Regions from separate parts of the Acetobacterium sp. K1/6 genome, predicted to be linked through region 2. Evidence: riboswitches for the same ligand, from Rfam matches in the RefSeq annotation. Region 2 holds a riboswitch; each other region holds the start of a gene.
The links. Region 2 has a riboswitch for molybdenum cofactor ahead of U2P91_RS01655 (formate/nitrite transporter family protein). Riboswitches for the same ligand answer to the same signal wherever they lie in the genome.
Positions count from the first base shown of each region.

Region 1 (5,109 bases), on a different contig from region 2:
GATCCGGAAAGCCTGACTGAGATTATGGGTGATAATAATAATTGAAAGTCCCTGCTCTTTAGTTCTCGTTTTTAAAGCAGTTTCTATAATCTGGATGCTTTTGGGATCGATATTCGCCGTGGGCTCATCTAAAAATAGAACTTGGGGTGAAAAAGATAAGGCGCGAGCTAGTGCTGTTTTCTGGGATTCCCCACCGGAAAGATGTCGGGCACTCTGATTCTTAATCGCTTCAATTTCGAACTCATTCAATAACTGTGATACGGTTTGATCAATTTCGTCTTTTTCACGTTTGCGGATTTTTAACGGATAGGCAATATTTTCATAAACTGAGCGTGAAAAAAGGGTGGGGGTATGATTGGAATAGGTCATTTCACAAAAAATATTCGGATCTAAGGGCACGCCATTATAAAGTACATTCCCAGTAGTTGGGGTAACGAGACCGGCCATTATTTTCATTAGCGTGGTTTTCCCAGATCCGTTAGGTCCGATAATGCCGTGAATTTCTCCAGACTCAAAAAAAAGATCTTGAGATTGACCATTCAGATTGAGCACCGTTTTATCTTTATATGTTTTTGTAATATTACGCGTCTTAATATTCATTTTGATCCCCTATGATAAAATGGTATAAAATCGAGTTGGTAAGAAAAGAGATGGTCATCAGGATAAGTCCCATAGCGATGGAGACACTGTATTGACCCATATTGTTATTCATGGCGATAAAGGTCGTCATCACGCGGGTGAACCCCCGGATATTTCCACCCACAATCATTACTGCGCCGACTTCAGAAATGGCCCGGCCAAACCCACTGACCAGGGCGATCATAATGACGCCTTTTAGTTCCAGAATCAGCAGGATCAGAATATCCCACCCCTGAGCACCCAGCGTTTTCCCCGTTTGGACTACCTCATAGCCACTGGTGCTGGCATGGTTAAAGATGATGCCCATAATAACGGGGGTAACCAGAATAGTCTGGGCAATGATCATTGCGGTGGCAGTATACATCAGCTGAAACTGACCCAAAGGACCAGAACGAGCTAAAAAGAGGGCGGTAAACAAACCAATGATAACCGGCGGAAATGACATGAAGGTATAAAGAAACCGGGACACCACTGTCTTGCCTCTGAATTTTTTGATGCCCAGAAGAATGCCAAGAGGAACGCCGATCAGGGTGCCATAAAGGGTCGAAGAAAAAGAGACAAAAAGCGATAACAAAACAATTTGAATGATTTCAGGATCAAAAGAAAAAATGAGCCGAAAGGCTTCAACAAAACCATTGAGTATGTAGTCCATTGATTTCTCCACAATGCGATCCTGGAAGAAGATCTTCTCCCAGGACCTCAGTTAACTTTTTATTTTTGTGCAGCGTTGGGGATAAACAGCGGATTCCCATTCACTTCGTATGAACCGATCAGTTTTTGGGTTTCGGGTGATATAATCCAATCAACAAAGGCTTGCGCGCCGTCGGCATTGATCTGGTCATTGATTGATGGTGATACAGCAATAACCCCGTAAGGATTGTTTAAAATTGTATCGCCTTCGCAAACAATTTCCAGGTTGGTGATGGTATCTTTCATGTTGGCGTAGGTTGCCCGGTCAGCCAGAGTATAGCCCAATTTTTCGTTGGTAACAGTTAGTGTTTCGCCCATGCCGGTGCCGGTTTTTAAATACCAGTCGCCTGCAGGGGTGATATTGGCAGCCTTCCAGATGGCCAGCTCTTTGGTATGTGTACCGGATTTGTCATCCCGGGAGACAAAGGTTGATGGCACAGCAGCTATGGCAGTAAAAGCCTTGGCAGCATCAGCAGCAGCGTTTGCTTTTACCTTGGCCGGGTCTTCTTTTGGTCCCAGCACAACAAAGTCGTTATACATGACATCAAAGCGTTCGGCTCCGTATCCATCGGCGATGAACTGATCTTCCTGGGAACGTGCATGAACCAGAAGGACATCGGCTTCACCAGCTTTTCCCATTTCCATGGCTTTCCCGGTGCCCACGGCAACAACCTTGACGGCGATCCCAGTTTGGGCTTCAAAATCCGGTAGGATCACTTCCAGTAAACCGCTATCCTGGGTACTGGTGGTGGTGGCAAGAATGATCTCCCCGTTAGAACCAGGCTCTAATTCCTTTTTAGCCGGGGTGCAGCCCAGGCCACTCAGGGCAAGGGTACAGACAAATAATACAATAACCAATACTGACAATTTCTTTTTCATTTTCTTCCTCCTAAAAAATAGTATCAAAGAGAAGTCTCTTTAATGACATAACGGGAGGTCAATCCAAAAAAATAAAATGACTGCTCAAAAAAACAGTCAGATAATTCCATGAATTCCACCATCCTTTACACACTGGAAAGCACAATCATTTCTAACCGTACTCTATCGATTGATAAACCATAGCAAACCGTAGGTGCATCAATTCGGATTGTATTGTTTTCATTAAGAAAACGTTATTCAATTACACCGATTTTAGCAAAGATTATTGGCTTCGTCAAGGTCGAAGTCGGATTTACCCATGAATCTGCTGATATTTGAGTAAAACCCAGTATAAATTAAAAGTAAGGGTAAAAAGTATCAATAATCGTTAAAAAATTGAGGAGGGTTTGCATCAAAAATGAACGTTTTTTTATCCTGATTTTGAACTGCTTTTTTTTTAGATCTTTTAGTATGACATTTTTGCCCAGCCGTTGACAGACAAAAAATCTGATGATACCATGAACCAACCAGACTAATGTAGAATATTTTTTATGAAGGATAATGTGATGAAGACAATAAGAATATGTGTTGGCAGTGCATGCCATGTAAACGGATCCTATAAGGTTGTTAAAGCCTTGAATCAAATTATTGAAGAGCGAGAATTAGGGGATGAGGTTGAACTGGTAGGGTCATTTTGTATGGGGAAATGTACGGAGGGGGTTGCCGTGGAATGTGATGACATCATCTATGCCGTTTCAACTGAAAATGCGAAAGAAATTTTCGAGAAAATTATGGGGGAAAAATAATTGAGTATCATTAATTTTTCAAAAGATAAATGTCGTAATTGTTATAAGTGTATCCGGAAGTGTCCAGTCAAAGCCATAAAACTGAAGGATAAACACGCCCAGATTATTCAGTCGATGTGCATTGGCTGCGGGATCTGTATTGCAACATGTCCTCATAATGCCAAAGAGATCCATAGTGATGTTGATACCATCAAAAAATGGCTAAAAACCGAGCAGGTGGTACTCAGTTTATCAGCAGTATTTCCGACTGCTTATTACCTTAACCATCCCAGACAGTATTTGGGAATTCTAAGGGAACTGGGATTTACAATCATTGAGGAAACTTCCATCGGTGCTGAGGTAGTCACCAAAGCTTACGCCGATGAATATTGCAGTGATAAAAAGCTGGTGATTTCTTCCTCCTGTGCGGCAATAAAAAATCTCATTGAAATTTATTATCCTCAGTATTTGTCCGCCTTGAGCCATCAGGTTTCGCCAATGATCGCCCATGGCAAGATTCTTAGAGAAAAATACCCGGAGGCTAAGATCGTTTACGCTGGTTCCTGCCTGGCAAAAAAAATGGAGGTTCATGATACGGATGTCCGTGGCATTATTGATGGGGTCTTAACCTTTGATGAAATCGATGCCTGGATTAAAGAGGAGCATATTGACCCCAATAAGATGCCGATAGAGGAATTCAACGCCATCGGTACCAATACCGGACGGCTCTATCCAATTACTGGAGGACTGGCTAAAAACAGTGTCGAAAATCTCGACGGCAGCCGGAAAATTCTTCGCATCGACGGCGTCAAGGATTGCATGGCGTTCATGGATGAAATTCATCAGCTGGAGAAGAAGTATTGGATTGAAATGAATGCCTGCGAAGAAGGGTGTGTCAATGGTCCCGGAAATCTTCACAGCCCTTTGTCTAAATATGAAAAGGTGGAAATGCTCCAGACCTATATCGATTTAAACAGCAACAAAGAACCATCGAATGAGATTCCCGAAATCAATAGTAGACGGTCCTTCCATAAACGGCCGGTTCATCATCTGGGCGAAGTTCCCGAGGAAGAACTTGAAAGGATTTTAAATCAGATGTCTAAATTCACAGAACGGGATGAACTCAACTGTGGCACCTGTGGTTATGAAACATGCCGGGATAAAGCCCGAGCGGTTTACTGGAATATGGCGGAAATGGATATGTGTCTGCCGCTGATTACCAGTAAAACCGAAGCGATTTCAAACTTGATCATTACGACCACCCCCAACGCCATTGCCGTGCTGGATAAAAAATTCCGGATCATTGAGTTTAATGCCGCCGCAGAACGCCTCTTTAATATGAAAAAAGAAGCTGTGATGCGTTACAATTTTGTGGATGCGCTTGATTATAATCCCTTCCGAAAACTGGACAATAACCGCGGCAATACCTATACCGGAAAAGGGCATTACGAAAAAGAAAACCGGATCTTTATGGAAATTCTGACCTATATTCCAGAACAGGAATTGTATATGGGAATTTTTATTGATATCACCAGGCAGGAAAAACAGGAGCAGGAGATGTTAAATATCCAGGAAGAAACGCTTAAAATGGCTCAGCGGGTGATTGACAAGCAAATGCGGGTTGCTCACGAGATCGCCGGGTTGTTGGGCGAAACCACGGCGGAAACCAAGGTGACGCTGACCAAACTTCAAAAAGTTGTAACCAGTCGGGAGGTTGAACGTTAATGCCTTTATTTATGGATATTGCCAGCGATAGTGTCAACAAGGTTCATGAAGAGCTTTGTGGCGATAATGTGGAAGTGCGAATTAATGATGAAAGCGTCATTGTGGTGCTGGCTGATGGCATGGGTAGCGGCGTTAAAGCCAACATTCTGGCAACGCTGACCTCCACCATTGCGGCGACCATGCTGGAAGAAAAAATGGGGATTATGGATGTGTTGGAAACCCTGGAAGCCACCCTGCCAAAATGCAGTGTTCGTCGGATGGCCTACTCGACCTTTACCATTGTTCAGGTTTTTAGAAATCGAATGGCTTATATTCTGGAATTTGATAACCCCCCATTGGTGTTTATCCGCGATGGAGAAATCATCGAACTGGAACGGAAGGAAATTGAGTTTCAGGGAAAGTCTGTTTATGA
Region 1 covers NZ_JAXQGA010000007.1:132,071-137,179, forward strand. The annotation lists gene U2P91_RS08295 (ABC transporter ATP-binding protein) at 1-600, opposite strand, end outside; gene U2P91_RS08300 (ABC transporter permease) at 590-1,291, opposite strand; gene U2P91_RS08305 (substrate-binding domain-containing protein) at 1,351-2,208, opposite strand; molybdenum cofactor riboswitch at 2,313-2,429, opposite strand; gene U2P91_RS08310 ((2Fe-2S) ferredoxin domain-containing protein) at 2,754-2,993, shown strand; gene U2P91_RS08315 ([Fe-Fe] hydrogenase large subunit C-terminal domain-containing protein) at 2,994-4,697, shown strand; gene U2P91_RS08320 (SpoIIE family protein phosphatase) at 4,697-5,109, shown strand, end outside.
Region 1: linked by a shared signal. The riboswitch ahead of U2P91_RS08305 (substrate-binding domain-containing protein) and the one ahead of U2P91_RS01655 (formate/nitrite transporter family protein) in region 2 are both predicted to bind molybdenum cofactor.

Region 2 (5,109 bases):
TCCGATTAACGAAATCGAGCGGGAATTTTTGGTTGAGGCCAGAAATTACACTGCCAAATTCTATTTTGCGATTAATAAGATCGATACCATCAGCGAGGATGATCTGGAAATCTATCTGGCTTATTGCCATGAGATTCTCTGTGAGATTATGGCCGTGGATACCATTGAGCTGTTTGCCATCAGTGCCAAAACCAACGCGGGGATGGATACGCTGTTTGCAAAAATAGCGGCAGACATTACAGTTTCGGCCGATCAGATCATTGTCGAATCGGTGCAGATCAAATTTCGCGAGGTGCTGGGGGCGGCCCATTCCCATCTGGAGCTTTACCGCCGGGCTTATGGCATGCCCCTTAAAAGCCTGGAGGAAAAACGCAGCGAACTGGAAGAAAAGCTGGTCAATCTGGATCAGATTACCCGGGATTCCAGCTTTTATCTGCTACGCCACATTGATGAGTTACTGGAGCAGATTCGAGCAGAGTTACAGGATGGTTCCGTCGGCATTCGGGAAACTCTGACTGTGGCAATGGCAGCCACTTATCAAAAGAATCGGGAGATGAAGCCGAAAGAACTGGAAAAAGCGTTGATGACGCTGCTGGAAAAGCAGTTATCGGCCCAGCTCAATGACCTCAGCGAGCGGGGGCTAGCCAGTCTTGCGTTAGGATACGAACATCTGACCGAGCTGCTTAATCAGAAGATTGATGATCTCAAGGAATTTTTGCGCAAGGTGGTGGCGGAACTGTTCGGGATTAACTATCAGGTTGACACCATCGTCCATACGCTGTCCTCCCGGGATGATTTCTATGTCAAGGTTAATCAGAAACCGGCGGCCTTTCTGGTGGATATAAATGATCTGATTTACCTGATGCCCCGGGGTTACGCCAATAAAAAGATATACACCCGGTATCAGAACAAAATGTTGACTGACGTGGAGCACAATATCAATAACATGATTTATAATTATCAGTACAAGATCCGCGAGAGTGTCCGGGATTTTAAGGGCGTGCTGGAGCGGGAATCGCAGATATTGAAACAGGAACTCAGCGAGCTGGTCAATCGGGTCATTACTGACAAAGAAGATACCTCAAAGCGGCTGGGCGATAAAATCCGCGAGTTGGACGATATCTGTGAGCGCTTGATGATGCTGTTAAAAGAGCTTTAGTGGAAAGTAAAATTTATCAAGAGAAAACTCATTTTGCGATAATATCTGAGTTGATCAGATTAGTATTCGCAAGCAGTTGCGATAAAAAAGTCCAAACAGCTGAAGCAACTCAGTTGTCGGACTTTTTTGAGCGGATGGATCCGGTCTCATGGACGGGTATCAGTTATAGATCATCTTTTTTGCCGAAGTCTGATTTATAGATAAACCAGTAATATGCAGCCACCAGAAGGGCACCGCCGGCGATATTACCCAGAGTCACTGGTAGTTCGTTGTTTAGAAAAAAGGAGGTCCAATTGAGTGCATCCAGTTTTTCTTGGGTGACACCATTGGCCAGGGCAACTTCGACCCATTTTGGATTGGCTTTAGCTAATATCCCGGCCGGAATGTAATACATATTAGCCACACTGTGTTCAAAACCAGAGGTGATAAACAACCAGATGGGAAAAAAGATGGCCAGAATCTTGCCGGTAATGTCTTTAGCGGCAAAGGACATCCAGACAGCTAAACAGACCAGCCAGTTACACATAAGCCCTAAAAAGAAAGCTGACATAAACGGCATGGTGACTTTTCCGACGGCAATTTTGATGGTCATGGCACCCAGCAGGCTGTCACCGCTGTTGAACAGCCCACTCTGACTCATCATGTAGGCCAGAAAGACGCCACCGACCAGGTTTCCGATCCATACCAGTCCCCAATTAGTTAGCATTTGAGAGAGTCGGACTTTTTTGTCCAACACGGCGGCAGTGATCAGGGTCTGACCGGTGAACATTTCAGCACCGGCAATGATGACCAGCATCAGTCCGGTACCGAATATCGCTCCGGCAAGGCATTTGCCAAGTCCATAAGTCCCCGGATCTGCCAGTAGATTGAAAGCGGCCATATTGGAACCTTCTGATGCAAAGCCGATAAAAACACCGGCCAGTATTGCCAGCATGAATTCTTTTAAATAGGGGGTTGAGACTTTTTTTATCCCTGCGCCAATGGCAACGTCAACAATTTCCGATGGTGCAAAATATTTTTTGGTTTCCATAGTTCCTCCAAAGTTTTTTATTCTTTCATGATTTCCGATGATCTGAATCGTGGATAGAATAACTGGGTTAGGAAGAGTCTGATGTTAATGTGATTGATTCCATTAATTGAAACCTCCTTTCATCTGATGGTGCATAACAAGTCGGGGAAGCCACTTCCCCCGGAATCATTAAAACAAAAATAAAAAGAAGACCAGTTGGTCTTCTTAAATTAACGCAATCAAATCATAGCAAGCCGAAGCAAAATAAGCATACTGAAATAGAATAAAGCATACCAAATCAAAACAAGTATGCTAAATAAATCAGAATATTGCTTTGTGATTTGAAGAATTAACCCCTTCCCAACGTGGAGGCGCAAACGTTTCCATCTACACCCTATCGGCCTGATCCCATAGCAATGCTTTAGGTAATCAAGGCTCGGAGCTATCTTTCTATTTAGTTAAATAATTCACAAGCTCATTCTATACTGATGCTACAAAAATGTCAACAAAAATTGGATACTTTATTCAAAACAGACTGTTATCAATAGTTAAAACTGCTATAATAAAGAATCAAGACTTTATAGCCAGAGCTGCGGCGATAAAAAGGGAGAAGAGTGATGTTTGAAAAAAATGATAAAAAACTGGAATTATCAACGGCGATGCTGATTAACGCGGCCGAGCGCAGAGGGATTGCGGTTGAGATCCTGGATCTTGAAGACAATTTTATCCGGCTTAAAAAAGGCGATAAAATAGAGTATGTCAAACAGGCGACCCGGACATCAGCCGACACCTATATCGCACCGCTGATTATGGAGAATAAAGAAGTCACCAAGCTGGTGTTGCGTGAAAAGGGCATCAACGTGCCGGCCGGGATTAAGGTCAAATCGGCAGCCGAAGCGATGGTGTATTATGAAGAATTTCGGGGCAAAGATATTGTGGTGAAGCCCAAATCCTCGAACTTTGGGCTGGGGATTGTGATTCATAAGAATCTCCAGTGTGAAAGTTGCTACCAGATGGCAGTAATCCAGGCTTTCACTCATGATACCGCGGTGCTGATTGAAGAATTCATACCCGGCAAGGAGTATCGCTTTCTGGTTATCGGCGATGAGGTAGTGGGGATTCTTCATCGGGTTCCGGCCAATGTGGTGGGCGATGGGGTGCATACCATCGAAGCACTGGTAGCTGAGAAAAACCTGAATCCGCTGCGGGGTAAGGGCTATGTCACACCATTGGAGAAGCTGCGGTTGGACCACACTGAAATTGCCTTTCTCAGCGAGCAGTCTAAATCGATCGAGACCATTCCCGGCCCTGGCGAAACCGTCTATCTCCGGGAAAATTCCAATATCAGTACCGGCGGTGACAGCCTTGATTTTACCGATGAGATCATCGCTGCGTACAAAGCCATTGCTGTTAAAGCCGCGCAAGCGGTGGGCGCCAAAATCTGTGGCGCGGATATCATTATCCATGATATTCAAGAACCCCCCACTGACAACAATTACAGCATCATCGAACTGAACTTCAACCCGGCCCTGCATATTCATAATTATCCCTTTGTTGGCAAGAACCGCCATGTCGATGACAAGGTGCTGGATCTGCTGGGATTTTAAATGAATCTAAAAGTAAACTGCAGAATTCTAGATAACCGGTAAAACAGAATAAAATTGAGGAAATCCGTGGCCTGATCATGAACTGATAGGCCACGGCATTTTTTAACTTCTATAATGATATAGGGTGCGTTTTTTACCTGGATTATTGTTGTTTTCTTTTACAACTGCTACAGATTTTAAGGGACTGTAATTCTTCTTCAGAAATATCCGGTATTCTTTTTTTGATATAGTCCATTTTTATTGGCTTGATTTTACGACCACATACAGGACAGCTATCAATTTTGTTATAATCATCCTTAGAAATATTCAAGAAAGCACCTCGATATTGTTTGCGGAATCCAAACTGGAGTCCAGATTCAGACCCAGTCTTTTTTCTTCAATGATACTGATGATTTTGTCAGCCGCTTCTTCGGGATCTTCTTCAACCATGAAGTAACCGTCAACGATATTTTTTAATTCTGAGGTTAACACATTGGTTACCAGACTGCTTCCAGTAACAGGGGGCGCCAGACCAACGTGAAGAGGAATACCCAGGGTGACCACCCAGGAGCCGATAGCTATTGCTTTCTCACTCATGAGCTCCGGAGCTGAGGCAACCAACGGCAATTGATTTAAGTCGACGCCTAAACGGTTGGCAATAGCCACGGCCAGATCAATGCTTCTGACATTATCAACGCAGGATCCCATATGTAAAACTGGCGGTAATGGGGCATTTAAACCTGCTTCAAAGCCCAGAAAGGTCAAAACTTCTTTTAAAGTGTCACCGGCGTAATCTTCAGTTGCTTCGGAATTCATCAGCGCATTTTTGGCAAAAGCCCCAGCACCGCAGCCGGTTGCCAAGATTAAAATATTATGCTTCAGTAATTTCTGGGCCATGGTAACAAAATTATGATCCTGTTTGACTTTAACATTGTTGCATCCGGCAAAAAGGACAATGCCTCTGATCTTGCCATTGACAATATTTTCGATCAGCGGGCTTAGCGGATCTTCACTGTTGATTGAACCCAGCAGATCAATAATGGCTTCGGCACTGAAACCGGCGATGACCTTATTTTTTTCCGCCGGGATGGAAAGCCGATCATCATCTCTGTTCTTATAGGCATCGATTGCTTTTCGGATAATCAATTCAGCCTTTTTCAAACTGTCGCCACTGCCCAATTCAATATGGGTTACACCGGCAATTTTAGCATCGGGCATGGTTGTAATGAGCTCGGTATGATAGCAAGCAGATACCTTGGCGAGTGATGGCATTATACATTGGACATCAACAATCATGGCATCTAAAGCACCGGTTATTATTGCCAGTTCCTGGGACAGATAATTTGTGGCAAGGG
Region 2 covers NZ_JAXQGA010000001.1:356,601-361,709, reverse strand. The annotation lists gene U2P91_RS01660 (dynamin family protein) at 1-1,159, shown strand, start outside; gene U2P91_RS01655 (formate/nitrite transporter family protein) at 1,323-2,189, opposite strand; molybdenum cofactor riboswitch at 2,506-2,622, opposite strand; gene gshAB (bifunctional glutamate--cysteine ligase GshA/glutathione synthetase GshB) at 2,786-3,775, shown strand; gene cooS (anaerobic carbon-monoxide dehydrogenase catalytic subunit) at 4,082-5,109, opposite strand, start outside.

Region 3 (5,109 bases), on a different contig from region 2:
ATTTCGGATGGGGGTCAGGCGGTGGCGCAGGGAACCACCGAACAGGCGAGTTCCATTCAGGAATTAAGTGCTTCGATCGAAGAAGTGGCCGATGAAACAAAACGAAATGCCAATAATGCCAATAATGCCAATGCTCTTACAGAAAAGGTTCGTGAGAATGCTCAGATAGGGAATGCACAAATGGCGAAAATGGTCCAGGCCATGACAGAAATTAATGATTCATCCAACAATATTTCCAAAATTATAAAGGTAATCGACGACATTGCCTTCCAAACAAATATTCTGGCATTGAACGCCGCCGTGGAAGCGGCCAGAGCCGGTCAGCATGGGAAGGGATTTGCTGTTGTTGCCGAAGAAGTAAGAACCTTGGCGGCACGGAGCGCCGAAGCCGCAAAGGAAACTACCGCACTAATTGAAGGTTCCATAGAAAAAGTGGCAGATGGCACAGCGATTGCTGGTGATACAGCTGAAAGTCTAATGGTAATTTTAAGCGATATTGAAATGGTTGCTGGTCTGGTGGCAGAAATAGCCAGAGCATCCAATGATCAGGCCTCGGAAATTTCACAGATTACCCTTGGTATAGAACAGGTTTCAAGCGTTGTTCAAACCAATTCGGCCACCGCAGAGGAAAGCGCGGCAGCCAGTCAAGAATTATCCAGTCAGGCTCAAATGCTTAAGAATATGGTTGGTTTGTTTGAATTAAAGAAGAAGTGAGACGATAATGATTCTTATTGTCTTAAAAAGCAACATGTCTTTTTGTGGCGAATTTTTTTGAAGTGAGTAAATCGATCGCAGTCTTGTAGCGGAAAACATAAAAATGACAACAGTGCATAGCCAGATAATCTAATGGAAGAAAAGCTTTCGGTACTGGTATTATTTTAGTTTTTTACAATCATTTCATAAGATAACATCAAATGTTCACGGATATCCGGGTTATTCATGTCCACTTGGATCAGCTCATGGATTTTTTTCAGGCGATACTGAAGTGTATTGCGGTGAATGTGTAAACATTCCGATGTAATGGTGCTGTTTCTTTCACATCTCAGGTACTGAAACAATGTAAAGCAAAGGTCAGCTTCATTTTCACGATCATAGGCGTTTAGTATCAAAATGGCTGGATGACACAGACAGAGATCTTTGGTTGTTTTTAGCAGAGAATCATGGATATAGGAGGTTGTGAAATCTTCGCAACGACGGATACAGGTATTTGCGGATTTACCATAGTGGATCGCCAGTTTAGCTTGATTCAGGCGCTCAGCCAAGGTATCCCACTCTGCAAAAGGCAGGGAAACACCACAGATAAAATCAAGCGGTTGAATGAGGTTTGTTAATTCATCAACCAGGGTATCAAATTCCGATTTTAACAGCAGTAATAAGGTTTCATTCTCGTAGACAAGACGCTTACCCTGGGGAATATACTGATCAAGCAAACCATTTAACGATTCCTTTGTCAGTTGCTCATGGTTATTCACAAACAATAATAAAACACAGGGAACTTTATTTTCCCAACCCAATGCCAAGAGTACCCAATCCAATTCTTCTTTTGGGACTGTTTTTCTATTTAACAGTTCACAAAATATTTTAGACATGGACTGCGCATAGGTGGATAGTCCTGGAAAATGGGTAAATGATACAATTTTAAGAAATATATCCGCCAATTGACAGTGCCCGGTTGTCACAACGGTTTGGTATTCCATGATTTGGATGTGTAAATGCATGTCATTAGCCTGTTTTAAGGTGCCACCGATACAGCGGTGAGATAGTTCGCCAAATGATAACAGGGAAGCCTTGGTACCTTGTAAAACAACTGAGTAATTATCCGATTTTCGCAACATTTGGATTGAGTAAAGTGGAACCCGTCCAGATTTGACGATGTGCTGCCAAGTTCCCCGAACATAGTCATTTTGATATTCGCGGGAAAAAGCAAAAACGCGACCCTGCCAATTAGCGATAAAAATAGGATTCCGGAAAACCGGAACAGCAAGGTCGACAAGATCCTGCAAAGATGAATTTGAATAAACAGCATCTTTCAGCGAAGACTCCCATAACTGAAAGAATTCATAAGCAGCGAGCGATTCATTAAATATCGAAATAACATTTCCTTCAACAGCAAGATAAAAAGATTTATAGACACAGACAACACATCGATTGGTGTTCAGAACGGGGTTAATTTCTGATTCTAAATCTGTCGATTCAGTGATATATAAGAAAACATCTGCTAATTCTGGTCGCTCTTTATCTTTTAACCGGATACCTGTTATACCAGGTTCTGAAGTTTCATCTTCCATTTTTGATGCGAGGATTTTAACCCCCTTTGCGTCAAACCAGTCCTTCAAAATATACAAACTCAATTTCATGACAAACTCCTTTATCAATTGTTCAAAATGAACAGTCGACTTAATTTAGACGTGTAAAGATTTGGTCTATGTGAACGTATACAAAGATCGATAATGGGATTATACTACACCTAAAGGTCAGTTTCAATAATAATATATTCCGATTTACATATGACCCATGTGGCCAATGTGAACAATGGGTAAAAGAAGTAATTTTTTTGCCTTCCATTTGAAAAGGAATTCAGAACGTTTCAATCGTTTTGTTTTCTTTTTTTGCATTTGAAATAAATGGTGTTCCAAATCATATGAGACACTATTTATAAATAAATTTAGGAGGTTTGATAAATGGGTTTTCAAAAAGCGAAGGGTTATATCGGTATGACTGACCCATCAGTTGCAGCATGCCAGGATTGTAAGGTATGTGAATTATTTTGTGCAGCAACACATGATGGTGCCTGTGGTTCAGAATTAAACAGGCTTTGGGAATCAAGCGATATTTTTGCTGGGGAGTACATCACGTATTCATGTAAACAGTGTCTGGCGCCATCATGTATGGATGCCTGCAAGGTTGAAGCAATTTACATCGATGAGGCGACAGGTGCACGATGCATTGACGCTGAAAAGTGTATTGGCTGTAAAGCCTGTATTAAGGCATGTCCACTGGATCCGCCAAGAATTAATTTTGATAGTATCAATAAAAAAGCGAAGAAATGTGATTTGTGCAAAGAACGGGAAGATGGACCAGTATGTGTTCAAATGTGTCCGACTATGTGTTTGCAACTCAAGAAATATTAAAGATAGGGAGATGAAGCTATGAATGAACAATGCGGATGGGCAGGAAAAATATTAAGAGTAAATCTAACGGACGGTACGTTTTCAGATGTCGATACCATGCAGTATGTTCCGAAATTTGTCGGTGGTTTGGGGGTTGCACATAAGATTTGGTGGGATGAAATGCCGCCAGGGATTAAAGCATTCGACCCAGAAAACAAACTGATTTTTATGACTGGGCCGGTTACCGGAACAGCGTCACCTTCAAGCGGAAGAGCTGAATTTGTTTCCATATCCCCACACAGTTATCCAGAACAATACGCAAATACCGGTATCGGCGGTTCTTTACCCACCTATCTAAAGTGGTGCGGTTATGATGGGATTATCATCGAAGGTAAATCACCGGTACCGGCCTATCTTTATATCTCAGCAGATGGGCCAGAATTAAGGTCAGCACAGGATATCTGGGGATTAGGGCTGGTTGATGCCCAGGAAATATTACATGACCGTCATGGGGAAAACTCGTCGTCTTATGGGATTGGACCAGCAGGTGAAAACCTGATTCGTTTTGCTATCATCGGTTGCGGCATTCACAGTGCAACCGGCCAGGGTGGTCATGGTGCCGTCATGGGTTCAAAGAATCTCAAGGCCATCACGGTAACTAAGGGCAAACATCAGGTGAAGGTCGCTGATCCGGAAGGTCTATTAAAAACAACCTTGAAATTTGGACCGATCAGAAAACCCATGCCTGTTTACGATATGGATTTGGCCGATGATAAAACAAATCCTTTCTGGGATCGCTGGACGGGCCCGGATCGCAAACCTAATTTCTCAATCAACTGGATGGGGAATGTTCACAATAAACCCTTTAAATTTTTAAGTCATTCTTGTGGATTGGGATGCTATGCCTCCTGTGGTTTCTTTGAATTCAAAAATGTGCCTGCTGTAACCGAACCGAAACTGATACACGCTATGACAGGATGCAACCACACCCGTTATGAGCAGTTTTTCGATCGAGAAAATGAAACAGTACCGGGCGAAAATTTCAGAAAAGGTCTGGAAATTCATGAACTGGCGCAACAATTGGGGTTTGGCCATTTTGATATCATTTATGGTTTTGTTCCCTGGTTGTATTATACAAAAGCTATGGGTCTTGACACCGAATCTAAGGTTGGAATGCCAACTGATGTTCGGTCAAATGTTTGGTGGATTAAGCTTCTGAAAATGATTGCCTACCGTGAAGGTTTTGGGGATCTCATGGCTGAGGGGATCCGTCGAACGGTTGTGGAATTGGGTGAGGATGAATACGCTCATCCTATTTATGAAGGTCCTGAAGCAGCCAGAGAAGGTAACTGGCCTAAGGTCAGATTGCCGCTGGCACCGTTGGGGGCCTGGGGATACACATCAAGAAGTTTGGTTATGGAAATGCCATTCCCAATGGGCATGCCAGGTCTTTTAAACTGGCTCATTGAAACCAGAGATCCTCATCACAGCAAGTGGCCGGATTGGGCGCATAAGCGGTTTGGTGAATGGATGGCAACAGAAAAAGATCATTATAACAGTACCTTCCCACTGGAGTGGGCAAGACAAAGCACCATTCGGGGAACGCTGTTAGATTCTCTGACCGCCTGTTTCCAGTTCCCACTGCGTAAATATATGGGAATGGAATTTGATTATGATGAGGTCGGGGACGGTTCCGAAACGACTTCTATGGAAGCAACTCTCTTTTCCCAGGTTACTGGAGTTAATGTTACCGAAGATGAGTTTTTCGAATATGGTGAACGAATCAATACCTTGTTTAGAGCCATTCAGATCCGAAACCATGAACGAACCGCTGATATGGAATTTAATGAGTTAATGCCCCGGCTTTATGATGCCTATGATAAGGATAAATTTAAAATTACTACTCAAAATTGGTATGAATATTTAGGTTGGGACAGAGAAACCGGTTGGCCGACCCGGGAAACGTACGAAAAATATGGATTGAAAGATGTGGCTGATG
Region 3 covers NZ_JAXQGA010000007.1:14,717-19,825, forward strand. The annotation lists gene U2P91_RS07765 (methyl-accepting chemotaxis protein) at 1-714, shown strand, start outside; gene U2P91_RS07770 (helix-turn-helix domain-containing protein) at 879-2,357, opposite strand; molybdenum cofactor riboswitch at 2,483-2,592, shown strand; gene U2P91_RS07775 (4Fe-4S dicluster domain-containing protein) at 2,682-3,131, shown strand; gene U2P91_RS07780 (aldehyde ferredoxin oxidoreductase N-terminal domain-containing protein) at 3,150-5,109, shown strand, end outside.
Region 3: linked by a shared signal. The riboswitch ahead of U2P91_RS07775 (4Fe-4S dicluster domain-containing protein) and the one ahead of U2P91_RS01655 (formate/nitrite transporter family protein) in region 2 are both predicted to bind molybdenum cofactor.